3 regions of the Streptomyces sp. NPDC018031 genome follow, and region 2 is predicted to be linked to each of the others. Evidence: riboswitches for the same ligand, from Rfam matches in the RefSeq annotation. Region 2 holds a riboswitch; each other region holds the start of a gene.
What was found. Region 2 has a riboswitch for cobalamin ahead of ACH4B3_RS28275 (cobalamin biosynthesis protein). Riboswitches for the same ligand answer to the same signal wherever they lie in the genome.

Region 1 (10,172 bases), on a different contig from region 2:
GCTCGTAGCCCTGCAGCCGCCCCATCGCGCCGTGCAGCTCCTCGTCGGTGCGGGCCCGCAGGTCGGACAGCTCCACCTCGGCGAGCATCGACTCGGCCAGCCGCCGGTACTCCTCGCCGTGCGGGGTGCCGAGCGTCACATGGCGGGCCGAACCGCGCTGCCGCGGCGGCTCGTCGGCGAGGATCTGCGGCAGCCGGTCGACGACCGGCCCGGCGGGGGCCGAGCGGTGCCCCAGTTCGGCCCGGAGGATGTCGATCCGGCCCTGCAGGAGCCGCCGTACGTAGCTCAGGTCGGCCTCCTCGCGCTGCGAGTCGCGGCGCAGCTCGCGTAGCTCGGCCAGCCGGAGGCGGCCCAGTGGCGCGCGGTCCGGCCGGCCCCCGTCGTGGCATGCGGTGCCCGGCCGGGGGATCTCCGGCCGCGGGGCCGCCTCCGTCCGGCCCGCGCCGGGCAGCGCGGTGCGCATCTCGCGTCCCTTGGCGCGGATGGGAGTTGCGGGCCCGGGCGGGTGTCCGGTGCCGAGTGTGCTCATGCGTGTCCGTCCCCTCGGTGCACGGCGTGGCGCCGCACTGTCCACATAACGCACTGGGTTCCCCGCATCGTGCCATTTCGGGTCCCACGCGGGAGTGGCAGTGCGGCGGATCCGCCCCGGATGGACGCACGGCATGATTGTCGGCATGCGTGCTGTGGTACAGAGAGTGAACGGTGCCTCCGTCGTGGTCGACGGGGAGACGGTGGGCGAGATCGTCGGCCAGGGGCTGTGCGTGCTGGTCGGCGTCACCCATGACGACACCCCCGCCAAGGCCGCGCAGCTGGCCCGCAAGCTGTGGTCGCTGCGCATCCTGGAGGGCGAGAAGTCCTGCTCCGACCTGGGGGCGCCGCTCCTGGTGATCAGCCAGTTCACGCTCTACGGCGACGCCCGGAAGGGGCGCCGGCCCACCTGGAACGCGGCGGCCCCCGGGGAGGTGGCGGAGCCGCTGGTGGACGAGGTGGTGGCGCGGCTGCGGGAGCTGGGCGCGCCGGTGGAGACGGGCCGGTTCGGGGCGGACATGAAGGTCTCGCTCACCAACAACGGCCCGTTCACCGTCCTCGTCGAGGTGTAGCCGGGCGGCGCGGCGCGCGGTACGCCGAGGTCCGCCGGCCGGGGCGGCCCGGCGGACCCGGCTGGGCGCCCGCCCGGCCGCGGCTCCATCGGCGCCCGCCGGGCCGCGGCCGCGTTCAGGCCCCGGGCGCGAGCCCGTCCAGGACTCGGCCGCGACCGGGCCTCAGGGCCCGGCCGCGACCCGGTTCAGGACTCGGTGACGACCGGCTGCTCAGCCCCCGGCCGGGATCCCGCTCAGGGCTCGACCACGGCCTCCTGGGCCGCCGCCGTGCCGTCGGCGATCAGCCCGGCGTCGAGCGGCACGTTCCGCTTCACCAGGGCGAGGGCGATCGGGCCCAGTTCGTGGTGGCGCGCCGAGGTGGTGACGAAGCCCAGTTGGCGCCCTTCCACGCCTTCCGACGCCAGCCGCACCGGAGCGCCGTGTCCGGGCAGCTTCACCTCGCTGCCGTCCAGGTGGAGGAAGACCAGGCGGCGCGGCGGCTTGCCGAGGTTCTGCACCCGGGCGACCGTCTCCTGGCCCCGGTAGCAGCCCTTCTGCAGGTGGACCGCGGTGCCGATCCAGCCCAGCTCGTGCGGGATGGTCCGGTGGTCGGTCTCCATGCCCAGCCGCGGCCGGTGCGCCTCGACCCGCAGCGCCTCGTACGCCAGCAGGCCGATCGCCGGGCCGGCCTCGGCGGCGAACTCCTCCAGCCGGGCGCGGGGCAGGAACAGGTCGCGCCCGTACGCCGTTTCGCGGGCCACCGCGTCCGGCGGAACCGCGGTGATGCTGCCGGCCGGCAGGTGGACCACCGCGTAGGCGTCCGTGGCGTCCGCCGTCTCCACCCGGTAGAAGAACTTCATGCTCTCCAGGTAGGCGAGCAGGGCCTCCTGGGTGCCGGGCTCCACGTGCGCCCAGGTGGTCTCGCCGTCGTCCACCAGGTACAGCGCGTGCTCGATGTGGCCGTGCGGGGAGAGGATCAGCGCCTCGGTGGCCTGCCCCGGGGGCAGGTCGCTGACGTGCTGGGTGAGCAGCAGGTGCAGCCAGCTGAGCCGGTCCTGGCCGGTCACGGTGACCACGCCGCGGTGCGACAGGTCCACGAATCCGGTGCCGTCGGCGAGCGCGCGCTGCTCTCGGAACAGGTCGCCGTAGTGGGCGGCGACGCCTTCGTCGGGGCCCTCGCCGGGGACGGCGCCGGGCAGCGACAGCAAAGGGCTCTTCATGCGGGCCAGCCTACGTCGTGCGGTCCGTGCGGTGGCCCGCCGAGCGGGCCGGGCCGGGGCCACCGCGGGGCGCGGGCCCGGGCCGGGGCGGCTCAGGAGGTGGCGGACGGGCCTCGGCCGGCGGCGCCCTCGGCGGGGGCCGGGGCGCCTTCGCCGCGGGCGCACCGGGTACACCGCCCGAAGATCGCGAAGTGCTTGAGGTCGGTGTCGAAGCCGAACTCCTCGCGCAGCTTCCGGGTGAACGACTCGGCCACCGACAGGTCCGCCTCGATCACGTCCGTGCAGTCCCGGCACACCAGGTGGATGTGGTGGTGGCGGTCGGCGAGGTGGTAGGTCGGGGCGCCGTGTCCGAGGTGCGCGTGGCTGACCAGGCCCAGCTCCTCCAGCAGCTCCAGGGTGCGGTAGACGGTGGAGATGTTGACGCCGCTGGCGGTCCGGCGCACCTCGGTGAGGATGTCGTCGGGGGTGGCGTGTTCGAGGCGGTCGACGGCCTCCAGCACCAGCTGGCGCTGGGGCGTCAGGCGGTAGCCGCGCTGTCGGAGGTCGGTCTTCCAGTCGGTGGTCGCCACGGGCCCAGTGTAGGCACGGTCAGTGGGATCGGTTGCCGCCCGCGTCGCGCCGCTCGTCGGCCACCTCGCGCAGATAGCCGGCCAGGGCGGCGACGGCCGCCGGGTTGCGCGGGCTCTCCACCAGGTCGGCGTAGTCCAGGACGAAGATCCGGCCGTGCTTCACGGCGGACACGTCGCGCAGCGGCGGGTAGCTCTCCAGGAACTTCCGCTTCTGCTCGGCGCCGGTGTCCCCGTAGTCGTTGATCACGATGACGTCGGGGTCGCGTTCGACGACGGTCTCCCAGCCGACGGTGGTCCACGAGTCGTCGAGGTCCTTCATGATGTGGTCGCCGCCGGCCTTGGTGATGATGTCGTGCGGTGCGGCGAACCGGCCGGAGGTGAACGGCTTGTCCCGGCCGTCGTCGTAGAGGAACACCGTGGGCCGGTCGGCGCCGCGGGGGGCCTCGGCCCGGGCCTCGGCGACCTGGGCCCGGAAGGTGCGCACCAGCTTCGCGGCCCGGTCCTCCACGTCGAAGATCTTCCCGAGGTTCGTCAGGTCGGTGTAGAGCGCGTCCAGCGGCGGCATCACGCCGCGTGCCGAGCCCCGGCCGTTGCGGCAGGACTCGGTGAGGACGTAACTGCCGATGCCGAGCTTCTCCAGGGCGGCCGGGGTGAACCCGTCGTCCTCGCCGAAGCCGTAGTTCCAGCCGGCGAAGACCAGGTCGGCCCGGGCGTCCAGCACCATCTCCTTGTTGATCTCCTTCTTCGACAGCCACCGGACCTTGTCGTAGCCGTCCTTCCAGGGCACCCCGGCCAGGTCGCCCTTGTCGTCGGGCGTCACGAACCCGGCCATCCGGTCCTCCAGACCGAGGGCGAACATGATCTCGGTGATGCCGACGTCGTTGGTGACCACGCGCCGCGGCATCTCCGCGTAGGTGGTCTCGACGCCGCAGTTCTCGACGGTGACCGGGTAGTGGCCGGACCGGTCGTGCTTCCCGGCGGTGGTCTCGTCGTCCTTGACCTCGGCCCCGCACCCGGCCAGGGCCAGGGCAGCGACGAGGAGCAGGGCGGGCGTGCGGGAACGGGCGTGCATGGGGACCTCACAGGGTGGGTGGGGGAGGTACGGGGAGGCACAGGGCGGGTGGGTGGGAGAGGCACAGCGCGGGTGGGCGGGGGAGACGCAGCGCGGGTGGGCGGGGGAGACGCAGCGCGGGTGGGTGGGGGAGGCACAGGGTGGGTGGGCGGGAGAGGCACAGCGCGGGTGGGCGGGAGAGACGCAGCGCGGGTGGGTGGGGGAGGCACAGGGCGGGTGGGCGGGAGAGACGCAGCGCGGGTGGGTGGGGGAGGCACAGCGCGGGTGGAGTGGGGCGGGGCGGGGTGGTGCGCGTCGGTCCCGGTCCCGGTCCCGGTCCCGGAACCCGGTCCCGGACCCGGTCCCGGGGGTGGGACCGGGGCCTCAGGGGGCGGTGGCCGGCAGCCGGTCGAAGAGGAGTTGCACCGCGCCGGTCTCCGGGTGCCGCACCCGGTGCGCGCGCACGCCGAAGACGTCGGCGAGCAGCTCCGGGGTGAGGACGTCGTGCGGGGTGCCGGAGGCGACGATCCGGCCGCCCGCGACGACGTACAGGCGGTCGCAGTGGACGGCGGCGAGGTTGAGGTCGTGGAGGGCGGCCAGCACGGTCAGCCCGGCGTCCCGCACCAGCGCCAGCACCTCCAGCTGCTGGGCGATGTCCAGGTGGTTGGTGGGCTCGTCCAGGACGAGGACGGCGGGCTGCTGGGCGAGCGCCCGGGCGATCAGCACCCGCTGCTTCTCGCCGCCGGAGAGGGTGTGGAAGTTCCGGTCGGCGAGGTGGGCGGCGCCGACCCGGGCCAGCGCCGCCGTGCACAGTTCCCGGTCGGTCGCGCTGGTGCGGCCGGCGGCGCTCTGGTGCGGCAGCCGGCCCATGGCGACCACTTCCGCGGCGGTGAAGCCGAACTCCCCGGTGGATTCCTGGGGGAGTGCGGCCAGCCGCCGGGCGCCGTCCCGCGCGCTCAGGGTGCGCAGGTCCGTGCCGTCCAGCCGGATCGCGCCGGCGGTGGGGCGCAGGGCGCGGTAGACGCAGCGCAGCAGGGTGGACTTGCCGCTGCCGTTGGGGCCGACGAGGCCGACCAGCGCCCCGCTGTCCGCCCGCAGGGTGAGGTCGTCCACCAGCCGGGCCCCGGCGACGTCCACGGTCACGTTCTCGATGTCGAGCCGCATCAGGCACCTCCGAGGTGGTGGCCGCGGCGGCGCATCAGCAGCACGAAGCACGGCACGCCGATGACGGCGGTGATCACGCCGACCGGGAGTTCGACGGGTGCCAGCAGCACCCGGGACAGGATGTCGACCCAGACCAGCAGGACCGCGCCGAGCAGCGGGGCGACCGCCAGCACCCGGCGGTGGTCCGCGCCGACGAGCATCCGGGTGATGTGCGGGACCATCAGTCCGACGAACCCGATCGCCCCGCTGACCGCCACCACCGCGCCGGTGACGGCGGCGGTCACCACGAACAGTTCGGTGCGCAGCCGCCGGGCGTCCACGCCGAGCGCGGCGGCGGTCTCGTCGCCCATGGCGAGCGCGTTGAGCCGGCGGGCGGCCAGCGCCAGGTAGCCGAGTCCGGCGGCGACGGCGGCGGCCGCGATCGGTACCGAGGGCCAGCCCGCTCCGCTGAGGCTGCCCAGCAGCCACATCATCGCGGCACGGGCGGCCTCGCCGCGGTCGGCGCTGAACACCATCAGGGTGGTGATCGCCGAGAAGCCGTAGTACATGGCGGTGCCGGTGAGGACCAGGCGCAGCGGGGTGAGCCCCTGCGGGGTGCGGGCCGCGGCGTAGACCAGGGCCATGGCGGCGAGCGCGGAGACGAACGCGGAGGCCGACAGGGCCCAGATGCCGAGGCCGGTGAAGGCGCCGAAGAGCAGGACGGCGTTGGCGCCGACCGCGGCTCCGGAGGAGATGCCCAGGACGAAGGGGTCGGCGAGCGCGTTGCGGACCATCGCCTGCACCGCCACCCCCACCGCCGACAGCCCGGCGCCGACGACCGCGGCGAGCACGGCGCGCGGGAAGCGCAGTTCCCAGACGATGGTGTAGGCGGCGACCTCGTGCCGCTCGATGGCCGAGCCGGTGAGCCCGGCGCGCAGATAGCGCAGCACCTCGGGCCAGCCGATGCCGGCCGAGCCCAGGCCGGCCCCGCAGACCAGGGATATCAGCAGGGCGGCGCAGCCCGCGCCGACCAGCGGGGGGAGCGGCAGCCGCAGCGGTGCGCCGGGTGCGCGCGGGCCGGCGGTCTCGGTGTCGGGTGCGGTCCTGGTGGTGGCTGCCACGGGCGGGTCGCCTTCGCCTCGGGCCGTTTCGTACCTACGGGAAAGGGCGCCCGGGGCGGGCTGTGCGGGCACAGCGCCGGTGGCGGATCCCCTCGCAGTCCACGGCGAGTTGTCAGGAACGACCGCCGCCGCAGGTGATCTGGCTCGCGTCCCTCGCGGGACGCCCACAGTTGCGGGTCAGCGCCGGATTTCGACCGGACTTCCCCTGCGGGGCGGGTGGAGAAGGTGCTGCTGGAACCGGGTCTAGCGGAAGAACGCGATCCCGTCGTCCGGGAGGTCGCCGAGGTCCTTGGCCCAGGCCGCGACCTCTTCCGGGGTCACCGCCTTCTTCAGGTGCGCCGACATGTAGGGGCGGAGCGGCACCTCGGGGGTGGCCTTCTCGCCGACCCACATCAGGTCGCCCTTGACGTAGCCGTACAGTCGCTTGCCGCCGGAGTAGGGCCCGGAGGCGGCGGTGCGCGCGACCGCGTCGGTGACGACGTCGATCTGCGGCTTGCCCTCGGCCAGCTCGCCGTACCAGACCTCGACCACGCCCTGGTCGCGGACCATCACGATCTCGACCTTGCGGTCCTTGTCGATGCGCCAGTAGCCGGACTCGGACTCCAGCGGGCGGACCTTCTTGCCCTCGCTGTCGAGCACCCAGCTGCGGGAGACGTACTCCAGGAAGTCCCGGCCGTCATGGCTGAAGGTGACTTCCTGTCCGAAGTTGCACTTCTCCGAGCCGGGGAAGTCGGCGACGCCGGCGCCCGCCCAGTTCCCGAGGAGGAAGGCGAGGGGCACGAGGTCCGGGTGGAGGTCGGACGGGATCTCGATCATGGAATCAGGCGATCTGTGGAGAGGGGCGGGAGGGGAGTCAGCGCTGGCCCTGGTACAGCTTCTTCCAGGTCAGCCCGGCGAAAGCGACGACAGCGACGGCGACCAGGACCAGCAGGGTGGTGAAGACTGCCTCAAGCACGAGCGCGCTCCTCGGACGGAGTGAGGGTTTTACGGACCGTGGCCAAGTCTAGTGGGCGGTCCGCGCGCCGGTGCTGTGAGGTGCGCGGCAGGAGGCGGGCGCGCCGCGCACTACAGTGCCGACATGGCCAAGAAGCTGGTGATCAAGGTGACGGCGGGCGCCGACGCGCCCGAGCGGTGCTCGCAGGCGTTCACGGTGGCGGCGGTGGCCGCGGCCAGCGGGGTCGAGGTCTCGCTGTGGCTGACCGGGGAGTCCACCTGGTTCGCGCTGCCGGGGCGGGCGGCGGAGTTCGAGCTGCCGCACGCGGCCCCGCTGCCGGAGCTGCTCGACGGCATCCTGGCGGGCGGCACCGTCACGGTGTGCACGCAGTGCGCGGCGCGCCGCGGGATCGAGGAGAAGGATCTGATCGAGGGCGCCCGGATCGCCGGGGCGCAGGTCTTCGTGAGCGAGATCATGCCGGACGGCGTGCAGGCCCTCGTCTACTGAGGGGGCGCCGCCGGCGGCCCGGACGGGCGTGGCACGGGCCGGCGGGCTCGGATGGCGGGGCGCCGGCCGGTGGGCCCCGGACGGGCGTGGCGCCGGCCGGTGGGCCGCGGCCGGGCGTGGCACGGGCATTCCGGGTCCGCCCCACCGTCGTGCGGGCCCGGTCTTCGTGCGGGCCCGGTCTTCGTGCTGGTCCGGCCTTCGTTCAGGCCCGGCTTTCGTGCTGGTCCGGCCGTCGTGCGCGGCGGCCGTCGGTGCGGACCGGTGCGACGTTCCCGTGGGGTGTTCCGGCGCGGTGTGGCGCCGTGCTCCGGCGTGGTGTTCCGGCGCGCGGGGCCGGGTGGGCGCCGTTCAGCGCGGCTCGCGGCGGTCGATCTCGCGCCACCACTCGTCCGACTGCCGGTCGCCGGTCTCGTCCCACCACCGGTCGTCCGGCCCCCGCCGGTTGGCGACGATCGCGGCGAACGGGGGGATGACCATGGCGACGACGCACATCCCGACGGCCACTGGTACCGACCACAGCCGCACCACGGCCCAGGCCGTGATGAAGAGCGCCAGACACACTCCCATCAGTACGAAATAGGTGTGGCGCCGTCGCGCGTACATACCTTCAGCCTACGGCCGGGGGCGCCGTCCGGCACCGGCCCCGGCCGGGGCGGACGGGTGGGTCCGCGCCACCGCCGCGCCCCGCGCCGCGCGGGCGGGCGCCGGTGTCCGCCCCGCGCGCCCGGGGCTGCCCGGCGCCGCTCCCCGGCACCGCCCCCGGGCCCGGGGCAGCGCAGGCGAGGGATGCCGGGTGCGGCGACGGCGAGGGATGCCGGACGCGCGGGGAGAACCGGGGCCACCGGGCATGCGGCGACGGCCGGGGGGTTCCGGTGGCCCGGCGGCGACGGCCGGGGGTTCCGGGAGCCCGGCGACGGCGGGGCTCCGGGGCCTCGCCGACGGCCGGGGGTTTCCGGGCATGCGGCGAGGGCCGCACCCCGCCGAGGCGTCCAACCCCGGGGTGCGGCCCTCGTCTCGCTGAGCCGGTGCGCACGGCTCAGACGGCGATGGCGACCTCCGCCAGTCCGCCCTTCTGGGCGACGACGGTGCGGTCCGCGGTCGCGCCCGGGACGAGGGCGCGCACGGTCCAGGTGCCCTCGGCGGCGTAGAACCGGAACTGTCCGGTGGCGGAGGTGGGGACCTCCGCGGTGAACTCGCCGGTGCTGTCCAGCAGGCGCACGTAACCGGTGACGGGCTCGCCGTCGCGGGTCACCGAACCCTGGATGGTGGTCTCACCGGGCTTGACGGACGAGGCGTCGGGGCCGCCGGCCTTGGCTCCACACATGTTGATGTCCTTCGGTCGTAGTCGGTCGGGGGTGACGGGATAGCCGGACCGCTCGGGTCAGCTGTGGGCGCCGAGCTCGATCGGCACGCCGACCAGGGAGCCGTACTCGGTCCAGGAGCCGTCGTAGTTCTTGACGTTGGACTGGCCGAGCAGCTCGTGCAGCACGAACCAGGTGTGCGCGGAGCGCTCACCGATACGGCAGTAGGCGATGGTGTCCTTCGACAGGTCGACGCCCTCGCCCTCGTAGAGGGCCTTGAGCTCCTCGTCGGACTTGAAGGTGCCGTCGTCGTTGGCCGACTTCGACCACGGGATGTTGCGGGCGGTCGGCACGTGGCCCGGGCGCTGCGACTGCTCCTGCGGCAGGTGCGCGGGGGCCAGCAGCTTTCCGGAGAACTCGTCGGGGGAGCGCACGTCGACCAGGTTCAGCGAACCGATCGCGGCCACCACGTCGTCGCGGAAGGCGCGGATCGAGGCGTCCTGGGCCTTGGCCTTGTACTCGGTGGCCGGGCGCGACGGCACCTCGGCGACCAGGTCGCGGGAGTCCAGCTCCCACTTCTTGCGGCCGCCGTCGAGGAGCTTGACGTCCTGGTGGCCGTAGAGCTTGAAGTACCAGTAGGCGTAGGCCGCGAACCAGTTGTTGTTGCCGCCGTAGAGGACGACCGTGTCGTCGTTGGCGATGCCCTTCTCGGAGAGCAGCTTCTCGAAACCGGCCTGGTCCACGAAGTCGCGGCGCACCGGGTCCTGGAGGTCCTGCTTCCAGTCGATCCGGACGGCGTTCCTGATGTGGTTCTTCTCGTAGGCCGAGGTGTCCTCGTCGACCTCGACGATGACGGTCTTCGGGTCGTCGATCCGGGCCTGGACCCAGTCGGCGTCGACCAGGACGTCACTGCGGCTCATTGTTCTCTCCTCCGGGGCAGTTGCGGCGGTGCGGGGCAGTACGGGACGCACGGCGGTACGGCGGGGCGATGGAGCGCGGTTCCCTCGGCGGGGGCCGGGGACACCCCCGTGCGCGGAGTCGGGCAGCCCTGAGCGGGCGGGCGGATGGGCGGGGCCACCCAGCCGGGTCAGACGGTGGGACAGAGCATGGCGGCGACGCGGCACAGGTCGACTGCCCGCCGCTTCGTGAGTTCCGCCTGGTCCCGGTGACGGGGACCGCTGATCCAGCTCTGCATGCGTCCGATCGTAGGGACGGTCGGGCGGGCGTGTCACCGGTGTGTCGAATGA
Region 2 (10,172 bases):
GCCCGCTCCTCGCCGACCCGCCACTTGGCGGACTTCACGAACTGGAACACCCCCACCGGCCAGCCCTGGTTCCAGGCCCGCAGCGCGAGCCCGAACGCGGCGGTGGACTTCCCCTTGCCGACGCCGGTGTGCACCAGCACCAGGGGGCGGTTGCGGCGCTGCTTGGTGGTGAGACCGTCCTCGGGAACGGTGGTCGGCTGTCCTTGTGGCATTACGCGGCCCTCCGGGTCTGTTGAGCGGTCCGTACGTCGCGGACCAGCGCGGTCACGCTGTCCGCGCGCAGTTCGTCGAGAGTGATCGGGGTCGCCCGCAACTCGTGGGCGAGCCGTGCCGCCAGGCCCAGCCGGACCGGGCCCTCCTCGCAGTCCACGACCACCGAGGCGACCCGGTCGTCGGCCAGCAGCGCGGCGGCGCGGGACGCCCGGTCCACCGGGGCGGGGCCTCCGGTGGCGCGCCCGTCGGTCACCACCACCAGCAGCGGGCGGCGGGAGGGGTCCCGCAGCCGTTCGACGCGCAGCGTCTCACGGGCCTTCAGCAGCCCGGCGGCGAGGGGGGTGCGGCCCCCGGTGGGCAGCCGCTCCAGCCGGGCGGCGGCGGCGTCCACCGAGGAGGTGGGCGGCAGCGCCAGCTCCGCGTCCGCGCCCCGGAAGGACACCATGCCGACCTTGTCGCGCCGCTGGTAGGCGTCGAGGAGCAGGGAGAGCACCGCGCCCTTGACCGCGCCCATCCGGCGCCGGGCGGCCATCGAGCCGGAGGCGTCCACCACGAACAGCACCAGGTTGCCCTCGCGGCCCTCGCGCACCGCCTCCCGCAGGTCCTGGCGGCGGACCAGCAGGCCCGGCCCGCTGCGCCCGCGCGCCCGCTGATGCGGCGCGGCGGCCTGCACGGTGGCGTTCAGGTGCAGTGCGGAGAGGGTGCCGTGCGGCAGCCGCGCCCCGGTGGTGCGGCCCTGCGCGGTGCGCGCCCGGGACCGGCGGCCGGCCGCGCCCTCGCCCAGCCCCGGCACGTCGAGCCGGCGGATCCGGAACGGCTCGGCCGCCCCCACCGCGGGCCGCTCCGCCCCGTCGCCCGCGCCGGCCGGGGCGCCGGCCGGCGCGTCGCCCTCCTCGGCCCGGGGCTCGGCCTCCGGGGCGGTGTCCGCCCCGGTCCGCGGGCCCGGGACGGACGGGCCGGGGTGGTCCGCGGCGGCCTGCCCGTCGGCCGGCGCCGGCGGCTGGTCCGGCGTTCCGTCGCCGGGCCCGCGCCCGCCGCCGGGGCCGTCGGGGCCCTCCGGCCCGTCGTCCGGTCCGTCCGGTTCCGGCTCCGGGTCGGGGTCCTCCTCGGCGAACCGGCGCAGCGTCTCGTCGAGCAGTTCCTCGTCCAGCCCCGGCGCGTCGAACGGATTGCGCCGCCGCCGGTGCGGCAGCGCGAGCAGCGCCGCCTGGCGGACGTCCTCGGTGGTCACCTCGGTACGCCCGGCCCAGGCGGCCAGCGCGGTCGCGGTCCGGGCGGTGACGATGTCCGCGCGCATGCCGTCCACCTCGAAGGCGGCGCACACCGCCGCGATCTGCCGCAGCGTGCCGTCACCCAGCCGCACACCGGGCAGCAGGTCCCGGGCGGCGGCGATCCGCTGCCGCAGCGCGTCCTCCTCCGCCGCCCACCGGGCCCGGAAGCCGGCCGGGTCCTCGTCGTACGCCAGCCGGCGGCGCACCACGTCGACCCGCTCGTCCGGGTCCCGCGAGGCGGCCACCTCCACGGTGAGGCCGAACCGGTCCAGCAACTGCGGCCGCAGCTCGCCCTCCTCGGGGTTCATGGTGCCCACGAGCAGGAAGCGCGCCGCGTGCCGCACCGAGACGCCCTCGCGTTCGACGTGCGAGGCGCCCATCGCGGCGGCGTCCAGCAGCAGGTCGACCAGGTGGTCGTGGAGGAGGTTGACCTCGTCGACGTAGAGCACGCCGCGGTGCGCGTCCGCCAGCAACCCCGGCTGGTACGCCTTCACGCCCTCCGCCAGCGCCCGCTCCAGGTCCAGCGCGCCGACCAGCCGGTCCTCGGAGGCGCCGACCGGCAGCTCCACCAGCCGGGCCGGCCGCGAGGCGCCGCCGCCGGACTCGTGCGGCCCGTCCGGGCAGCCCGGGTCGGGGGCGGCCGGGTCGCAGGAGAACCGGCAGCCGGGGACGGTCCGGATGCCCGGCAGCAGCGCCGACAGGGCGCGCACCATGGTGCTCTTCGCGGTGCCCTTCTCCCCGCGGATCAGCACCCCGCCGATCGCCGGGGACACCGCATTGAGCAGCAGGCCGAGCCGCATGTCGGCCATGCCGACGATGGCGGTGAAGGGGTAGCTGGCGGAGCTCATGCGGTTGTACCTCCTGGGGTGACGGTGCGGCGGCGGACATGGCGGGCCGGCTGGGGGCCGGCGGCTTCCCCCGGCGGGTGCGGTGCGGCCCCGGCCGGCGGGCCCGCCGGGCACGGGCGGGGCCCCGGGCCGGACCGGGCCCGGCGCCCGGTCACGGCGCCCCCGGGGGGATGAACGGCAGCCCGGACGGCACCCCGTCCTCGATCAGGCGCAGCAGCGCGTCGGTGTCGGCGTGCTCCTCGATCAGGTCGCCGAGCCGGTCCAGCTGCTCCTCGCGCAGCGCGCCGAACGAGGTGTCCGGGGCGGGGACGAAGGCCCGCCCGGCGTCCGCCGCGACCCGGCGCAGGAACGCCCGCCGGAACCCGTCGCTCTCCAGCGAGCCGTGCCAGTGCGTGCCCCACACCGAGCCCACCCGGCAGCCGTCCAGGAACGGGGTGTACGAGCCGTACAGTTCGGCGACGCCGTGGTGGATCTCGTACCCGGCGACCGGCTCGCCCAGCGCCTCGCCGACCGGCCGGGCCAGGGTCTTCCCGGCCGCGAACCGGACCCGCACCGGCAGCAGGCCCAGCCCGTCGACCAGCCCGGCCCGGGACTCCACGTCGTCCTCGATGGAGGCCGCGAGCATCTGGAACCCGCCGCAGATGCCGAGCACCGGACGGCCCTGCGCGGCGCGTTCGGCGACCGCGTCGGCCAGCCCCCGCTCCCGCAGCCAGGCCAGCGCCCGCACGGTGCCCCGGGTCCCCGGCAGCACCACCAGGTCGGCGTCGGCCAGTTCCTCCGGCCGGTCCACGAACCGGACGACCACGCCGGGTTCGGCGGCCAGCGCGTCCACGTCGGTGAAGTTCGACATCAGCGGTACCGCGGCCACCGCCACCCGGAGCAGGTCCCGGCCGTGCGGCGGGGCCACCACGCTCTCCCGCACCGCGCCGCGCATCGACACCCGCAGCCCGTCCTCCTCGTCGATGCCGAGGCCGTGCGCGTACGGCAGCACCCCGAGCGCCGGCCTGCCGGTGAGGCCGCGGAGCATGTCCAGGCCCGGCTCCAGCAGCGTCACATCGCCCCGGAACTTGTTCACCAGATAGCCCGCCACATGGCGCTGGTCCTCGGCGGAGAGCAGGGCGGTGGTGCCGAAGAAGGACGCGAACACCCCGCCCCGGTCGATGTCGCCGACCACCACCACCGGCAGCGAGGCGGCGCGCGCGATGCCCATGTTGACGATGTCGGTACGGCGCAGGTTGATCTCGGCGGGGCTGCCGGCGCCCTCGCAGATCACCGCGTCATGGGTGCGCCGCAGCTCCTCCAGGCATTCGGTGACGGTGCCCAGCAGCGCCTCCTGACGGCCCCGGTGGTAGCCGCGCGCGCTCAGCTCGCCGACCGGCTTGCCGAGCAGCACCACCTGGCTGGTGCGGTCCGAACCCGGCTTCAGCAGCACCGGGTTCATCAGGGCGGTCGGCTCCACGCGCGCGGCGGCGGCCTGCATCGCCTGCGCGCGTCCGATCTCCGCGCCGTCCCGGGTGACGAAGGAGTTCAGGGACATGTTCTGGGCCTTGAACGGCGCCACCGAGACGCCCTTGCGGGCCAGCCAGCGGCAGATGCCGGCGGTCACCACGCTCTTGCCCGCGTCCGACGTCGTCCCGGCGACCAGCAGACCGCCGCCGAGCGTCCGGCCCGGCGCGCCGGCCGGGCCGGCCGCGGTCGCCCCGGCGGCGGGCGTGGTGGATGTCGCTTCCGACGTCATCGGCCGTCCTTCTCCGCGGCACACGGCCGCACCGTCAGCGGGCTGCCGCCCGGAATGGACCGTGCCCGGCGGCGCGCCGCGGTACGCCCGGCGGCCACCGCCGCCGCGACCGCGGCCACCGTCGCCGCGGGTGCCGCCGCGCGGCCCACGCGTGCGGACCGCAGGCCCGCTCCGGCCAGCCGGCCGGCCACCGAGGCCGCCAGGGCCAGGGCCGCGACCCGCCGCGACAGCCGCGCGGCGCGCGCGATGTCGGCGGCGGCCACCGGGCGGCCGCCGGCGTTGAGTACCGGCCGGTGCTCCACCCGGCCGCCGTAGGCGAGGGTGCCGCCCAGCCGGACGCCCAGCGCGCCCGCGAACGACGCCTCCACCGGGCCCGCGTTGGGGCTCGGGTGGGCGCCGCCGTCGGCGCGCCACGCCCGCCAGGCGCCGCGCGGGTCGGGCCCGCCGAGCGTGGCCAGCGCGGCGGTGAGCCGGGCGCCGGGCCAGCCCGCGACGTCGTCCAGCCGGGCCGACGCCCAGCCGAACCTGCGGTACCGCGGCGACTTGTGGCCCACCATGGCGTCCAGGGTGTTGACGGCCCGGAAGCCGACCAGTCCCGGCACGCCCGCCAGCGCCCCCCACACCAGGGCGCCCACCACGGCGTCGGAGGTGTTCTCGGCCACCGACTCCACCACCGCGCGGGCGATCTGCTGCTCGTCCAGGGCCTGCGGGTCGCGCCCGCACAGATGCGGCAGCCGCTCCCGGGCCACGGCCAGGTCGCCGGCGGTGAGCGCCTGCCCGATGACGGTGGCCTCCCGGCACAGCGAGGTGCCGCCCAGGACGGCCCAGGTGGCCGCGGCGGCCAGCACGGTCTCGGCGGCCCGGGACAGCGCCCGCGGGGCGGCGGGCCGCCGCACGGCGTGGTTCAGCAGGGCGGCGCCGGCGGCGGCACCGCCCGCGCAGACCAGCGTGTGCAGGGCGCCGGGTGCCCGGTGATCGCGCCAGAGGCGGCGTTCGACGGCCGCCGCGGCCCGGCCGAAGGCGGCCACCGGGTGGCCGCGGCGCGGGTCACCCAGGGCCAGGTCGCAGGCGAAGCCGAGGGCGGCGCCGCACGCGAAGCTGACGGCGTGGTCGGCACGCATGGCTCAGGCCGCCGTCACGCCTCGGCGGAACGGGCCCGGCGGTGCGGGCGGGGACGACGACGCGGGGGCGGGCGGCGGCGTGGCGGTGCCGGGCATGGGGTGTGTCCTCACTCAGGGTCCGCGCCCTGGCTCGACGTGACCGGCGGTGAGAGTCTCCTGGCTCCCGGATCGGCGCGTCCACCGGCCTTCCAGCCCGGCGTGGTGACGGGCCGTGACCTCGCTCGAGGTGGCGGAGCGCTCCCCGGTGACAGTGGCGGGACCGCGCCGGATTCGCACCGGCTTCCTCTCCATGCCGCCGTTTGGCTCCGGCAGTCCACCACGGCGCGGGAACGGCCGTCAACTCACCCTTGACCCCGGGATCCCAGCCTTGACCTGCGCGGGGAGGCACACCGGCGCGCGGTGCGGCGCCGGGACGGCGGCGTGCCCCGGGATCACCCCGGGATCACCCCCGGGACACCGGCCCGGGGCCGGGCCCGAGCGCGCGTACGCCCCGCCGCGCCGGGGTGCGGCGGGGCGGGGCGTACGCGGAGGAGGCCGGCGGCCGCACGGGTCCCGGGGGAGCTCCGTGCGGCGCGGGCCGGTACTCAGCCGCTGACGATGAGGTGGATGCCGTAGCCCACCCCGGCCGCGCAGACCGCGAAGCAGAGGTAGGCGCCGAGGCGGGCCGGCAGGGACGGTCCGGCCGCCGTGGCGGCGGTGCCGTCCGTCCCCGGCTTGCGTGCGGTGCCGACGATGCCGAGGGTGAACACCCCCACCATCGCGACGGTCACCGCGAGGCTGACGCCGAAGACCTGGCCCAGAGCTGCCCAGTCGATGTCCATGAAACGCTTCCTTAACGTGGACCGTGGTCCGGGTTCAGACCGTGGCCTGTGCGGGGGCGGGGGCCGGGGTGGCGGCCGGGGTCTCCGGGACCGCGGCGGCACCGGAGACCGGCGGCGGCGCGACCGCCTGGAGGGCGGCGGTGACGACGCCCACCGGCTCGCCGCCGTCCGCGTCCGTGTCGTTGACGTTGGTGTGGTCCACCGGCTTGCGGCGGGAGGCCACCCAGATCGCGGCGCAGGCGGCGATCGCGAGGACGGCCACCGCGGTGACGCCCCAGTCGCCCTGCTCGGCGAGGAGCGCGGCGGCGGCGCCGACCAGCCCGGCGGCCGGCAGCGTGAGCACCCAGGCGGCGGCCATCCGGCCCGCCGTCGACCAGCGCACCACGCCGCCCTTGCGGCCCAGCCCGGCGCCCATCACCGCGCCGGAGCACACCTGGGTGGTGGAGAGCGCGAAGCCGATGTGGGAGGAGGTGAGGATGGTCGCCGCGGCACCGGTCTGGGCGGCGAAGCCCTGCGGCGGCGCGATGTCGGTGATGCCCTTGCCCATGGTGCGGATGATGCGCCAGCCGCCCAGGTAGGTGCCCGCGGCGATGGCCACACCGGCCGAGGCGATGACCCACATCGGCGGGTCGGAGTCGGGCGCCAGCGCACCGCCGGTGATCAGCGCCAGGGTCATCACGCCCATGGTCTTCTGCGCGTCGTTGGTGCCGTGCGCCAGGGAGACCAGCGCGGCCGAGGCGATCTGGCCGGCGCGGTAGCCCTTGGAGCTGGCCTCCGGGTCGGTGTTGCGCGCGGCCCGGTAGGTGAGCCGGGTGGCCAGCACGGTGGCCACACCCGCCACGATCGGGGCGGCGACGGCCGGGATCAGGACCTTCATGACCACCGCGTCCCCGTGTACGGCGTCGAAGCCGACGGAGGCGACGGTGGCGCCGATGAGACCGCCGAAGAGCGCGTGCGAGGAGCTGGACGGCAGGCCCGCGAGCCAGGTCAGCAGGTTCCAGAGGATCGCGCCCACCAGGCCCGCGAAGATCACTTCGGGTTGGATCCCGGATTCGTCGACGATGCCCTTGGAGATGGTCGCGGCGACCTCGACGGACAGGAACGCACCCACCAGGTTGAGGAGCGCGGACATCGCCACCGCCGCCTTGGGCTTCATGGCGCCCGTGGAGATGGTGGTGGCCATCGCGTTGGCCGTGTCGTGGAAGCCGTTCGTAAAGTCGAACACCAAGGCCGTGATGATCACGATCCCGATGAGAAGCGTGATGTGTTCCATTCACCCAGGCAATCGGTCGGGGGGTCAGTGGCACGGTGAACGTAGGGTTACAGGGTGAACGGAAGGTGAACTGGCGCGGGCATCGTGGTGACGCACCTGGACGAACCTCCGTCACACCGGTCCGATAACCCGCTTTACCTGCGATGATCTGCACCGGAGGTGGCGCCTGTGACGGATACGACGGACCACGACGAACCTCATCGGACCCCGGCGGCGACCGACCCGGACGAACTGCTCCGGCTGTGGGGGCCGGCGGACCGGGCCCGGCAGCTCGCCGGACGGCCAGCCGGGGAGCGGGACCGGCTGCTGAGGGCCTGGGCCGAGGTGGTGGCCACCGCCCGCCGGACCGCCGCCGACCGCCTCGTCGTCGGCACCTCGGGGAACGTCTCGGCCCGGGTCGGCGACACCGTCCTGGTCACCCCCAGCGGCGTCCCCTACGACCGGCTCGGCCCGGACCTGATCACCGGGACCGACCTGGACGGCCGCCGGACCCTGGGCACGGCCGTCCCCACCAGCGAGCTGCCGCTGCACCTCGCCGTCTACCGGCACACCGACGCCGCCGCGATCGTGCACACCCACGCCGTGCACGCCACCGCGGTCTCCACGCTCGTCGACGAGCTGCCGCCCGTCCACTACATGGCCGGAGCCCTCGGCGGCCGCGTCCGCGTCGCCGGCTACGCCCTGTACGGCACCGAGGAACTCGCCGCGGAGGTCCGCCACGCGCTGCGCGACCGCACCGGGTGCCTGCTGCGCAACCACGGCACCCTCACCTACGGCGCCACCCTCGCCCAGGCCCTGGACCGGACCGCCCAGCTGGAGTGGATGTGCCAGGTCTGGCTCGCCGCCTCGGCGGTCCCCGGGCGCACCCCCACCCTGCTCACCGACGCCCAGCTCGACGCGGCCGGCGCCAAACTCCGCGGCTACGGCCAGCCGCCCCGGCAGCGGGGGTGACCCCGGTCACCCCGCCGGTCACGCCCACTGGCCACCACCGCCGATCGCGCCCACACTGGCAGGGATGCGCCTGCGTACCGCGGCGGCCGTGGCCGTCACCACCACGCTCAGTGCCGGCGCGGCCGCGGTGGCGGTCGGACGGTACGCCAGTGACGCGGCTCTGCGCCCGGTGCCGGGCCGGCCGCTGCCGGACGAACCACCGGTCACCGTGCACGGGGCCGACGACGGCCGGATCACCCTGACCCGCACCTTCGCCGCGCTGCGCCCCGGCGTCTACGGACTCACCGGCGGAGCCACGCACGCCGTGATCGGGCCGGTCCTCCCGGACGCCCCGCACCCGCCGGACTGCGTGGTGCGGCGGCTGGAACGCGTCACCCACGGTGGGCTCGCCCCCGGCGACCGGATGCGGATCACCCCGCAGGTCCACCTCGGCAACCCCCGGGACGCCCTCGGCATCGACCACGCCGACATCGACATCCCCGGGGAACTCGGGGCGCTGCCCGCCTGGTTCGTGCCCGGTGCCCGCGGCACCTGGGTGATCACCGTCCACGGACTGGGCACCACCCGCGAGCACCCCATGGTGATCATGCCGTTCCTGCACCGCCAGCGGTTCCCGGTGCTCGACGTCGCCTACCGGGGGGACCTCGGCGCGCCCCGCACCGGCGACGGGCTGGCCCACTTCGGCGCCTGCGAATGGCGCGACCTGGACGCCGCCATCCGCTACGCCGTGCGGTACGGCGCCCAGCGCGTCATCCTGTACGGCTGGTCCACCGGTGCCGCCATGGCGCTCCGCGCCGCCGCCGAGTCCGCGCTGCGGCAGCACCTCAGCGGCCTGGTGCTGGACTCCCCGGTGCTGGACTGGCAGGCCACCCTGCGCGCCCTGGCCGGCCGCCGCGTCCCGTCCTTCCTGCTGCCGCTGGCGGTGCGCGCGGCGCAGGGCCGGACCGGACTGCACGGCCACGGGCGCCACCCGGCCGGCCTGCCGCGGTTCGACGCCGCCGGCCTGACCCTGCCGACGCTGCTGCTGCACGGCCCGGACGACACGGTGGCCTCCTGGGACCTCTCCCGCCGGCTCGCCGCCGACCGCCCCGACCTGGTCACCCTGCACACCGTCCGGCAGGCCCCGCACGGGGCGATGTGGAACGCCGATCCGCAGCGCTACGAGGAAGCCCTCCGGCGCTTCCTCACCCCGCTCATGTAGCGGCCCGGCGCGGCGCCCCGGCCCCGCGGTCCGCCACCCGGACCGCCGGACGCTCCCGCGCGGGCCGGCCGCGGAGGGCTCCGGACGGACACCCGGGCCCCGGCCCGGAACCGCTCCGGACGGCACCCGGGGCCGGCCCGGAACCGCTCCGGACGGGCAGGCCGGGCGCTGCCCGGAACCGCTCCGGACGGGTTCCGGGCAGGCTCCGGACAGGCTCCGGCGGGCATCCGATTGGGCTTTCGGGCCGTCAGCGGCAAGACTGCTCCCGTGACGTCCCGTACTCCGCGCGACTCCCGGCTCAGACTCGTCCCCCACCGGCCGATGGCCGCTGCCCGCCGGGGCGTGGCACACCGCGGCCCCGCACGTCCGGCCCCCCGGCCACCCGAGGGCACCCCACCGCCCTCCGAACTCGCCCGCCAGGCGCGGGCCGAACTCGCCGGCGCGGTACGGGTCGCCCGCTGGGCGGCCGCCGACGACGGAGCCCGGGGCACCCTCACCGGCCCGGCCGCCGAGCGGGCCGCCGCGGCCCTGGGCACCGCGCCCGACCGGGTCCGGGCCGACTGGGACCGGGCCCGGCTGGTCGGCCTGGTCGAGCTCCACGGCGGCACCACCCGGCCCGGCTGGCGGCTGCGCGCCTGGGACCGCGACGACAGCGCGGTGCTGCGCGGCTGGGTCGCCCTGCTCGACGCCTGGTCGCTGGCGAGACCCGCGCCGCCGGAGGCGGAGGCCGCCGCG
Region 3 (10,172 bases), on a different contig from region 2:
CAGTCCGGCGCCCTCGGCGCCGATGGCCCGCAGTTCCCGCTGGAGCTTGCCGCGGAACGCGTCGCCGCTGAGCAGGCTGGTGCGCGATACCGGCTCCCGCAGTTCGCTCAGCGCGGCGGACTTGTCCCACAGCTCCCGCAGGTCGGGCAGGGGCGCCCGGCGGGCGAGGGCGGTGGCGAGGACCATGCCGTTGAGTCCTCCGGCGGAGGTGCCGGCCACGATGTCCACCACGACCCGGGTGTCGGCCTCCGCGGCCAGTTCCCGCCAGACGGCGTGGACCTCGGCGTCCCGGTCTCCGGGCGGCAGGTCCTCGGCGCCGTCCTGGAAGGCCCGGCACAGCAGGTCCAGTTCGTGGGTGACCCCGCCCATCCACACCGCGAGGCTCACCCCGCCGTTCATCACCAGGGCGAGGCGGGTCTCGGAGCGCGGCACCGGACGGGTCGCAGCCGGTGGGGGGAACGTCGCCATACCGGCAAAGCTAGGGTGGCCCGGCCGGGTGTACATCTCCGTGCGGGTCGCCGTTGCGCCATCCGGCCCAGCGTCCCGGAACGCCGAGCGCCGGGTGCCCGCCGGACGCCGGGGCGGGGCCCGGAGGCCGGGCCGGATGGTGTGCGGGCCGCCGGACGGCCCGGCGAAATCCCCTCGACCGGACCGTCCGGTGGATGGATCATGACCGGGTGACGGCGGATCACCGGACGACGTGCAGCGGCGGCGGGCGGCACGCCCGGCCCGGCCGCCCCGGCTCCGGGCCGGCCGCACCGACCCGACGTCTGCTGCCCGAGGGGCCCCATGCCGTACGCCACCGCAACCGACGGACACCGGATCGCCTACCAGGTGCGGGGCCGGGGCACTCCCCTGGTCCTGCTCGCCGGGCAGTCCAACGACCATCACTGGTGGGACGCGGTCCGCGGTGACTTCGAGGCGGCGCACCGCACCGTCACCCTCGACTACCGCGGCACCGGGGACAGCGACAAGCCCGACCAGCCCTACAGCACCGAGGGGTTCGCCGGGGACGTCGTCGCCGTACTCGACCACCTCGGCGCCGAGCGCGCCCATGTGTACGGCACCTCGATGGGCGGCCGGGTGGCGCAGTGGGTCGCGGCCCGGCACCCCGACCGCGTCCACCGCCTGGTGCTCGGCTGCACCTCACCCGGCGGCCCGCACGCCGTGGAACGGGACCGGGCCGTCCGGGCGGCCCTGGCCGGGGCGGACCCGGCGGCCGTCCGGGCCGCGCTGCTCGACCTGATGTACACCCCCGAGTGGCTCGCAGCGCATCCCGGACCGCACCGGACCGTCGGCGATCCGGCCATGCCCGCCTACGCCCGGCGGCGGCACCTCCTCGCCAGCAACCGCCACGACGCGTGGGACGCGCTGCCCCGCATCCAGGCGCCCACCCTGGTCGTCCACGGCACCGCCGACCGGTTCAACCCGGTGGCCAACGCGCCGCTGCTGGCGCGCCGTGTCCCGCGGGCCCGGCTGCACCTGCTGGAGGGCGCCCGGCACGCCTACTTCGAGGAGTTCCGCCGGCTGGCGAGCCCCCTGGTACTGGGGTTCCTGGACGGTTCGGCGGGCGTGGCCGGCCCTTCGGCGGGCGGGTGACCGCACGCCCGGCCGCCGGGGTGGCCGGGCGGGGCCGTTCGCGGCCCGGCGGCCTCCCCGGGCAGGAAGGTCACGTGCGGGGCGCCGGTCCGCGGATGCACCGTCACCTCCGCCGCCACCGCGTACACCTCGGACAGCAGCCGCGGGGTGAGCACCTCGACGGGCGGGCCGGAGGCGGTCACCTCGCCGTCGCGCAGTACGTAGAGGCGGTCGCAGTAGTAGGCGGCCAGGTTCAGGTCGTGGAGGGCCACCAGGACGGTGGCGGGCAGGTGCCGCAGGATGCCGAGGACCTCCAGCTGGTGCCGGATGTCGAGGTGGTTGGTCGGTTCGTCGAGCACCAGCAGCGCGGGCTGCTGGGCCAGGGCCCGGGCGATCAGCACCCGCTGCCGCTCGCCGCCGGAGAGGCGGTCGAAGGGCCGGTCCGCCAGCTCCGCGGCGTCCACGGAGGCGAGGGCCGACTCGATCAGCCGGGCGTCCTCCGGGGTGTCGCCCGCGAGGAGCCGCTGGTGCGGGGTGCGGCCCATGGCGACGACCTCCCGGACGGTCAGGTCGAAGTCCGCACCGGATTCCTGCACCACGGCGGAGAGGGTGCGGGCCAGCCGCCGCGCGGGCAGCGACCAGGTGTCGGCCCCGTCCACCCGGACGCGTCCGGTGTCCGGGCGCAGCACCCGGTAGACGGCGCGCAGCAGGCTGGACTTGCCGCTGCCGTTGGGGCCGACCAGTCCGATCACCTCGCCGGGCCGGGCGGCCAGCGAGACGTCCCGCACCAGGTGGCGGGCGCCGGCGGTGAGCGTGACGCCTTCGACGGCGAGTTCGGCCGCGGTCATCCCGGCCCCCGTCGGTCGTCCCGGCGCGCGTCGCGGTACATCAGCCACAGGAAGAACGGCCCGCCGCACAGGGCGGTCAGCACGCCGACGGGTATCTCGGTCGGGGCGGCGACGGTCCGGGCCGCGATGTCCGCCCAGACCAGGAACACCGCTCCGCCGAGCGCGGCGGCCGGCAGCACCCGCCGGTGGTCGCCGCCCACGAACAGGCGCACGATGTGCGGCAGGATGAGGCCGACGAAGCCGATGGGCCCGGCCGCCGCCACCAGGACCCCGGTGACCAGGGAGAGCAGGACGAACATCCGGAGCCGGAACCGGGCCACGTCGAGCCCCATGGTGGCGGCCGACTCCTCACCGGCCAGCAGCAGGTTCAGCGACCTGGCCTGGATCAGCAGCACGCCGATGCCCAGCAGCAGCGCCGCCCCGGGCAGCCAGAGCGTGTCCCAGCGCACTCCGCCGAGACCTCCGAGGGTCCAGGCGAGGACCGCCCGGGCCTCGTTGCCCCGGTCGCTGGTCAGCAGCAGCAGGTCCATCACCGCGGTGAGCACCGCGGCGACCGCCACGCCCGACAGCACCAGCCGTACCGGGGTGATCCGGCCGCCCGCCCGGGCCGTGGTGTACACCACGAGCAGGGTGAGCAGCGCCCCGGCGAACGCGGCGGCCGACAGCGAGGCGGTGCCGAACACACTCAGGCCGTAGACGATCACCGTGACCGCGCCCAGGGACGCGCCGGAGGAGACCCCCAGCAGATAGGGCTCGGCGAGCGGGTTGCGTACCAGCGCCTGCATGGCGGTGCCCACCACCGCGAGCCCGGCCCCGGTCATCGCGCCGAGCAGCACGCGGGGCGCCCGGACCTCCCACACGATCGTCTCGTGCGCCCGGGACCAGGTGGGCTCGGACCAGCCGGCGCCCAGTGCGTGGGTCACGATGCCCCACACCTCGCCCGGCGGCACGTGCACCGATCCGATGGCCATGCCCGCCGTGAGGGAGAGCGGGAGCAGCAGGCCGAGGACCCCGAGGGTCACCGGGTGGCCCCAGCGGCGCGGTCCGGCCGCGCCGGGTGCGGTCCGGGCCCGGGGCACCGTGCGGGGGACGGACTTCGGCGGGGCGGTCACCGGAACCTCCGCGGGTGCAGTCCGCGGGCCAGGTCCTGCACCGCGTGCGGCGGGCGGACGCCGACCAGGGTGGCGGTGAGCGGCAGCACCACGAACCGCTTGTTCTTGATCGCGGGGACGTCGGCGAGTGCGGGCTGGTCGAGCAGGAACTCCTTCTTCCGCTCGGCGCTGCCGGCCCCCGCGTAGTCGTAGACGGCGATGACCTCGGGGTTCCGGGCGACCACCTGCTCCCAGGACACCTCGCCGAAGACCTCGTCCAGGTCGGCGAAGACGTTCCGTCCGCCGGCCAGCCGGATGATCTCCGTGCCGAGGCTCTTGCCACCGGCGGTGAACGCCGCCTTGTCGCCGCTGTCGTAGACGAACACGGGCACCGCGGGCGCGTCCCGGACCGCGTCGGTGGCGGAGCGGACGCGCGCCTGGAGGTCGGTGACCAGCCGGTCGGCCCGCTCCGGGACACCGAAGATCCTGCCGATGGTGCGGATCTCGTCGTAGGTGTCCTTCATGGACACCTGTTTCCGCCCGCAGTACTCGCGGTTGAGGTAGGTGTCGATGCCCACGTCGGCGAACGCGGCGCGGGAGCGGCCCTCGTTCTCGGCGAACGCGCTGCCGTAGCCGCCGTAGACGAAGTCCGGTTCGGCCTCCAGCACGGTCTCGAAGGACGGTTCCCTCTCGGCCAGTTCGGGCACGGCCTCGAAGTCCTCGCGCAGTTCGGGCAGTACGGCGGAGTCCGGGAAGGCGGTGCCCACCATCCGGTCCTTCAGCCCGAGGGCGAGCATCAGTTCCGCCGGGTGCTGGTGGATGGTGACCACCCGGGACGGCGGCTTGTCGTAGGTGGTGCGGGTCCCGCAGTTGTCGATGGTGACCGGGAAGCCCGTCGCGGACGACGCGGCGGGGCGGTCGTCGCGGGTGTCGCCGGAGGTGCCGCAGCCGGCCGACAGGGTCGCGGACAGGGCGAGCGCGAGCGCCGCGGCGCGGGGCGCGCGGCGGCGCCGTGCGGGCGGGGCGGGGGAAGGGGAACGGGTCGTGCCGTCGTACACGTAGAGCCTCCTGGGGAGTCCGCGCTCCTCGGATCGGGCCCGCGACAGGCCAGTGTCCTGACTCCCGGATCGACGTTCCCCCGGGCCTTCCCGCGCCGCGCGCAGTGGCCGTCTCCAAGGGGTGCACTCCCCGGTCACAGTGGCGGGACCGTGCCGGAATCGCACCGGCTTCCTGATCTCCCGTCGCGGTGATGACCGGGTGATATTACGATTCGCCGGACGAACGGCGAAAGAGCGCGCGGTGAAACACCGCGCGCCCCCGGTGGTTTCACTCCCCGCGGGTCGCCCGGAGGATCAGCCGCTCGGCGTCCTGGTCGTAGCGGCGGCCGTCGAACCCGCCGAAGATCTCGATGTTCCGGAACCCCGCCCGCTCGGCCATCTCCCGCAACTCCACGGCGCTGTAGACGAACCACACCAGACTGGCGCGCGTCACGCGGTCCCCCCGCACCAGCACCCAGTCGCTGCGCAGCCGCGCCCAGTCGTCCAGCACCGTGTCGGTCTGCACCAGCAGGTCCGCGCCGCGCCGGACGACCTTGGGGGGCACGACCTTGCGCGCCAGCAGCTCCTTGCCCGCCAGGTCCAGGAGCAGCGTGCCGCCCGGCGCCAGACAGCCGTGCATGGTGCTCAGGACCCGGGCGTTGTCGGCCGGGTCCGCGAAGTAGCCGAAGGACGTGAACATGTTGAGGACCACGTCGAAGGCCCCGGGCTCGCTGTACTCCAGCACGTCGGACCGCACGTACCTGGCCGCCGCGCCGGCGTCGGCGGACAGCTTGCGCGCCCGGTCCAGCATGGCCGGGCTGCGGTCCACGCCGGTCACCTCGAAGCCCCGGCGGGCCAGCGGGACGGTGAACACGCCCGCGCCGCAGCACAGGTCGAGCACCCTCGCCCCGTCCGGGAACGACAGCAGCGGTGAGCTGTCGAGCAGTTCCTCCGCCTGGGTGAAGCGCTGTGCCGGGAAGAGGAAGTCGTAGAACTCGGTCCAGAAGTCGTCGTCCTGGAACCCGCCGGTGTGTGTCATCGAAGGATCGGTGTCCCTTCCGTGTCGTCGTGGTGGACAGCAGGGGCGGCCGCGCCGCGGCGCAGCAGGAGCAGGAGCGGGGGCAGCAGCAGGCACTGCGCGGCGGCCAGCAGCCAGAACCCGCCGGTGTCGCCGGCCCGTTCGGCCAGGTCGTACAGCTGCCCGCCCAGCACACCGCTGGCGCAGGCGCCCAGGCCGGCGGCGAGCCGCTGCTGGCCGAAGACCACGGCGTCCGAGCGCGGGCTGAGCCGCAGGGCCTCCAGGTCGTTCTTGAGGAACAGCACGATGTCGCCCAGGGTGATCAGCGCTCCGCCGGCCAGCAGCGCCGCCCTGCTGCCGCAGCCCAGGACCGCCAGGCCGGCGGCCAGTCCCGCGAACCCGGTCACCAGGGCCGCCGGGTAGCTCATCCGCCGGATCAGGCCGGAGGCCAACGGCTGGACGACGATGACGAGCACGAAGCAGGTCAGCAGCACGACGCTGTAGAACGCGCTGGAGGCCCGCTCCACGGCGTACACCGCCAGGTAGTGCTGGAAGTGGAAGTACAGGTAGAACGCCAGCGCGTTGGCGGCGAACGGCAGCACGGCCACCCCGGTCAGCAGTCCCTGGCCGGTGCCGCTCCCGCGCGGGCGCTCCTCCCCCTGCTCCGGCAGCCGCGCATGGCCCGCCGTGACCACCGCGAACAGCGCCGCGACGGCGAGGAACAGCGGACCGGGCGACGTCAGCACGAACGGTCCGGCGATCAGCGGGCCCACCGCCATGCCCGCGTTGAGCGCCGCGTTGCCCGCCGACAGGAACGCCGGCCGCCGCTCGTCGGCCACGCCGTGGACCAGGTACGCCTTGTTGGCGGGCAGGTACAGCGCCGCGCCGCAGCAGGTCAGGATCAGCGCGCCCACGGCCAGCGGGGGCCACCGCAGCGCCAGCAGGAACGCCACGAACCCCGCGGTGCGCACCACCAGCGCCCAGACCATGGTGCGCCGCAGACCCCACCGGTCGGCGAGCGCACCGCCGACGATCCCGCCCGAGAACTGGACCAGGGACGCCGCGGCCAGCACCACGCCGACCGCGCCCAGTCCCATCCCGAGCCGCTGGTGGAGGAAGACCGACATGAACGGCAGCACCATGAAGCTGCCGAGCGGGATCAGGAAGGAGCTGAGCAGCAGGAAGCGCAGGGGGCCGCTCAGTGTGGACAGCGCGGCCCGCAGTCCCCGGTCCCGTGCCCGGCGGCCGGCGCGCTCAGCCACCGCTGGGCCGGTCGCCGGCCGGTTCCGGGAACGGCTCGGTGAGCACGCGCACCGCGTTGGCGGCGGCGACCGCGCAGTGCGTGGCCAGCTCGGCCGTCTCGCCCTCCGCGTAGACGATGCCCGCGTAGCCGCGGCTGTCGCCCAGGTGCTCCACCGGGTCGCCGACCCGCTTCACCGGGTACCAGGCGGGCGACCCCGGCATGTCCGCCAGCCGCTCCAGGCCGGCGACACCGGTGAACACCCCCGGGTGCCGGGGGTAGCCCAGGACGAAGGCGACGGCCGGCCCGCCGGGCAGCTCGGCGTCCATGAGGGCCGGCCGGCGCCCGAGCGCGGCCTCCACCATCGCCTCGTAGACGTTCACCCCGAGCGCCCGGCACATGCCGTGGCCGACCAGGGCCCCGCCGATCCGCGGGTTGATCTCGACCACTTCCGGACCGGTGGTGGTGAGGGCGAACTCGACATGGGCGAAGCGGTCGGTGTACCCGATCGCCGCCAGGACCCGGTCGAGCCACCGCTCCAGCTCGTCGTGGCGCGTTCCGGGGAACGCCACGGGGAACGCGGTGATCTCCTCGCGGAACCGCGGCTCCGCCGACATCAGCCGGCTGGACACGCCCAGCAGCCGGGTCCGCCCCGCCCAGGTGAGGGTCTCGGCGCTGTACACCGGTCCGGAGAAGTACGGCTCGGCGAACAGCCGGCCGGTCAGCCGCCGGGGGGCGGCCTCGCGCAGCGCGGCGTCCGTCTCCTTCTCGTCCCGGACCAGCCAGACGTTCTGGCTGCCGGTCCCCGCGGTGTCCTTCAGGATCGCCGGCAGGCCCACCTCCTTGACCACCAGCGCGGCGGCGTCGGCGTCCCGGGGGTCGGCCACCACCGCGCGGGCCCGCGTCAGTCCGGCCTCGAACAGCCGGTCGCGGACCGCGGCCTTGTCCCGGGTGAGCCGCAGCACCGCCGCGTCCAGGCCGGGCAGGCCGAAGCGGTCCGTCAGATCGGCGCCGGTCAGCGTCCAGGTGTCGGTGGAGCTGATCAGCCCGCGCAGGTCCGGTGTGCGGCCCAGGCACGCCGCCGCCGTTTCGGGGTCGAGGGTGTCGGCCCGCACCACGTCCAGCGAACCGGCCGGGAGCCGGTCCAGTTCGTGGCCGTACCAGGAGGGGTCGCGGGTCAGCAGGCACAGCCGTTCGCCGGCCCGGTCGGCGGCGCGGACCAGGTGTCCCAGTCCGAAGGTGAGGGATTCCAGGCAGACCAGGGTCACGCCGCCGCTTCCTTCCAGTGCGTCGGGCAGGGGGTGCGGTCCCACGCCATGGTGGACCAGGGCATGGACATGTCCTCGGGGGTGCCGACCTCGACCGGTTTGAGCGCGGCCGGGTCCTGGGCCTCGGCGTGCCGGGCGTGCACCAGGTCGACGTAGCGGTGGCCGGTGTCGGCCCCGATCACCAGGTGGAGCTGCTCGGGTTGGCGGCGCGCCTCGTGCAGGGCGGTGAGGTAGGCGGCGCCGGTGGACAGCCCGGCGAAGACGGCGTGCTCGCGCAGCAGGGCGACGGTGCCGGACATGGCGTGGGTGAAGTCCATCCAGTGCACGGCGTCGTAGAGGTGGTGGCGGACGTTGTCGAAGACGATCGAGGAGCCGATGCCGGCGATGATCGCCTCCGGGTCGTGGTGGTCCTGGCTGCCGAAGGTGACGCTGCCGAACGGCTGGACACCGACCAGCCGGACGGACGGGTCCCGGCGCCTGAGGTGCTCGACGAGCCCGCCCGTCGAGGCGCCGGACCCGACGCCGCCGACCACGGTGAGCGGCCGGTCCGGGACGGTGGCGGCCACCAGGTCGCCGACCTCCTGGTACCCCAGGTAGTGGATGTCGTCGTGGTACTGGCGCATCCAGTGCGTGTCGGGCCGTTCGGCGAGGATCTCCCGCACCCGCCGGACGCGTAACTCCTGGTCCAGTTTGAGGTTTCGGGAGGGCCTCACCTGCTCGACGGTGGCGCCGAGGACCTCCAGCTGGGCGAGGGTGGTGGCGTCCACGGTGGTGGAGGCCACGATGTGGCACCGCATGCCGTACCGGTGGCAGGCCAGGGCCAGCGCGTAGGCGTAGATGCCGCTGGAGCTGTCGATCAGGGTCTGGCCGGGGCGGACCGTGCCCCGGTCCAGCAGGTGGCGGACGGCCGCGAGAGCCGAGTAGATCTTCATCGACTCGAACCGGACCAGGACCATGCGGTCCGTCAGCCGGATCAGGTCGGGAACCTTGAGTGCGTCAGCGATGTGGGTGTGTATCACCCGTAGCCTCCTTGGGCGAAAGAGCACTGGTGGCCGAGCGAGTGGAAGAAGGCGGAGAGTTCGTCCCGGACCGCGGGGGCCGGACGCCGGGAGAAGAGGTAGCCGACCAGCGAGCCGGTGTGGGCGACGAAGACCCCGTCGGCGCCGATGTCCTCACGGTGCGCCAGGACGGCTTCGAACGACCGCTTGGGCAGCACCTCCTGGGACAGCACCGCGCTGGTGGTCGCCGCCCGCGCCACCGCGGCCGGGTCACCGGAGGAGAAGCCCTTGAGCAGGTCGGTCAGGCACCGCTGGTACTCCTCCGCGCGCCGCCGGTAGTGCCGCAGCAGCAGCGGGGTGACGGCGGCCGTGTCCACCGTCCCCGGTTCGGTGACGAAGGCGGTGTGGAAGCCGATGTCGGTGCCCAGGCGCCGTACCACCCGGTGCCGGCCGCTCAGGTAGAGCACGAACTCGTCCAGGAAGACGCTGTCGGCCCGTTCGATCGCGGACAGGACGGCGATCACCACGTCCGGGTCGTACGGCATGGCGAACACCCGGAACAGGCACCGGAGGGTGGCCACGATGTCGGCGGTCGAGCTCGCCATGCCGACCCCGACCCGCAGGTCGGTGTGGGCGCTCCAGCGACCGGGCGGCAGGGTGAGCCCGAAGTGGTCCAGGAACAGGCGCGCCGCCGTGGCGGCCTTCTCCCCGGCGGGCAGCGGATCCGGCGGGCCGTCCCCGGGGGTGAAGTACACCCAGGAGTGGCGGTCCACCGGGAACGACACGAGCGCGATGTCCGGGCGGGCGTCGGGACGCAGCGGCCCCTGGAAGAGTTCGCCGAGGGTGCCGTGGCAGACACCGGCGAAGGTACGGGTCCGCAGGTCCCCGGTGAGCGTCAGCATCGGGCACCCCGCCGGGGCCGCCGTGCGTGCGCGGGTCGGCAGCCGGCCCGGATACGGTGCCCAGTCACCACCACGTCCTCCCTCGTCGTGCGGCCCCAGGGGCCCGCCGGGAGGAGGGGCGGACGCGCCGCGTTCGCGCGCGTCGATCCGCCTGCACCGCCGACCCAGCCCTCGAGGTCACCGTGAACAGCG

Region 1: another riboswitch for cobalamin. It lies ahead of ACH4B3_RS06135 (FecCD family ABC transporter permease); the one in region 2 lies ahead of ACH4B3_RS28275 (cobalamin biosynthesis protein).
Region 3: another riboswitch for cobalamin. It lies ahead of ACH4B3_RS23155 (ABC transporter substrate-binding protein); the one in region 2 lies ahead of ACH4B3_RS28275 (cobalamin biosynthesis protein).

Annotation. Positions count from the first base shown of each region.
Region 1 covers NZ_JBIRFT010000001.1:1,429,650-1,439,821, reverse strand. Annotated here, with positions in the region: gene ACH4B3_RS06165 (ABC transporter substrate-binding protein) at 1-529, opposite strand, end outside; gene dtd (D-aminoacyl-tRNA deacylase) at 675-1,100, shown strand; gene ACH4B3_RS06155 (YgfZ/GcvT domain-containing protein) at 1,334-2,299, opposite strand; gene ACH4B3_RS06150 (Fur family transcriptional regulator) at 2,392-2,868, opposite strand; gene ACH4B3_RS06145 (ABC transporter substrate-binding protein) at 2,888-3,940, opposite strand; gene ACH4B3_RS06140 (ABC transporter ATP-binding protein) at 4,304-5,083, opposite strand; gene ACH4B3_RS06135 (FecCD family ABC transporter permease) at 5,083-6,117, opposite strand; cobalamin riboswitch at 6,295-6,434, opposite strand; gene ACH4B3_RS06130 (FABP family protein) at 6,427-6,999, opposite strand; gene ACH4B3_RS06125 (DsrE family protein) at 7,262-7,624, shown strand; gene ACH4B3_RS06120 (DUF3099 domain-containing protein) at 7,973-8,227, opposite strand; gene ACH4B3_RS06115 (DUF1416 domain-containing protein) at 8,661-8,948, opposite strand; gene ACH4B3_RS06110 (sulfurtransferase) at 9,006-9,845, opposite strand; gene ACH4B3_RS06105 (putative leader peptide) at 10,013-10,120, opposite strand.
Region 2 covers NZ_JBIRFT010000017.1:53,885-64,056, reverse strand. Annotated here, with positions in the region: gene cobO (cob(I)yrinic acid a,c-diamide adenosyltransferase) at 1-212, opposite strand, end outside; gene ACH4B3_RS28285 (putative cobaltochelatase) at 212-2,332, opposite strand; gene ACH4B3_RS28280 (cobyric acid synthase) at 2,484-4,070, opposite strand; gene ACH4B3_RS28275 (cobalamin biosynthesis protein) at 4,067-5,191, opposite strand; cobalamin riboswitch at 5,341-5,478, opposite strand; gene ACH4B3_RS28270 (hypothetical protein) at 5,776-6,012, opposite strand; gene ACH4B3_RS28265 (anion permease) at 6,047-7,285, opposite strand; gene ACH4B3_RS28260 (class II aldolase/adducin family protein) at 7,589-8,236, shown strand; gene ACH4B3_RS28255 (alpha/beta fold hydrolase) at 8,301-9,437, shown strand; gene ACH4B3_RS28250 (hypothetical protein) at 9,705-10,172, shown strand, end outside.
Region 3 covers NZ_JBIRFT010000011.1:78,044-88,215, reverse strand. Annotated here, with positions in the region: gene ACH4B3_RS23175 (DUF3376 domain-containing protein) at 1-468, opposite strand, end outside; gene ACH4B3_RS23170 (alpha/beta fold hydrolase) at 790-1,599, shown strand; gene ACH4B3_RS23165 (ABC transporter ATP-binding protein) at 1,506-2,426, opposite strand; gene ACH4B3_RS23160 (FecCD family ABC transporter permease) at 2,423-3,505, opposite strand; gene ACH4B3_RS23155 (ABC transporter substrate-binding protein) at 3,535-4,575, opposite strand; cobalamin riboswitch at 4,605-4,790, opposite strand; gene ACH4B3_RS23150 (class I SAM-dependent methyltransferase) at 4,844-5,593, opposite strand; gene ACH4B3_RS23145 (MFS transporter) at 5,590-6,834, opposite strand; gene ACH4B3_RS23140 (ATP-grasp domain-containing protein) at 6,827-8,080, opposite strand; gene ACH4B3_RS23135 (cysteine synthase family protein) at 8,077-9,099, opposite strand; gene ACH4B3_RS23130 (hypothetical protein) at 9,096-9,980, opposite strand.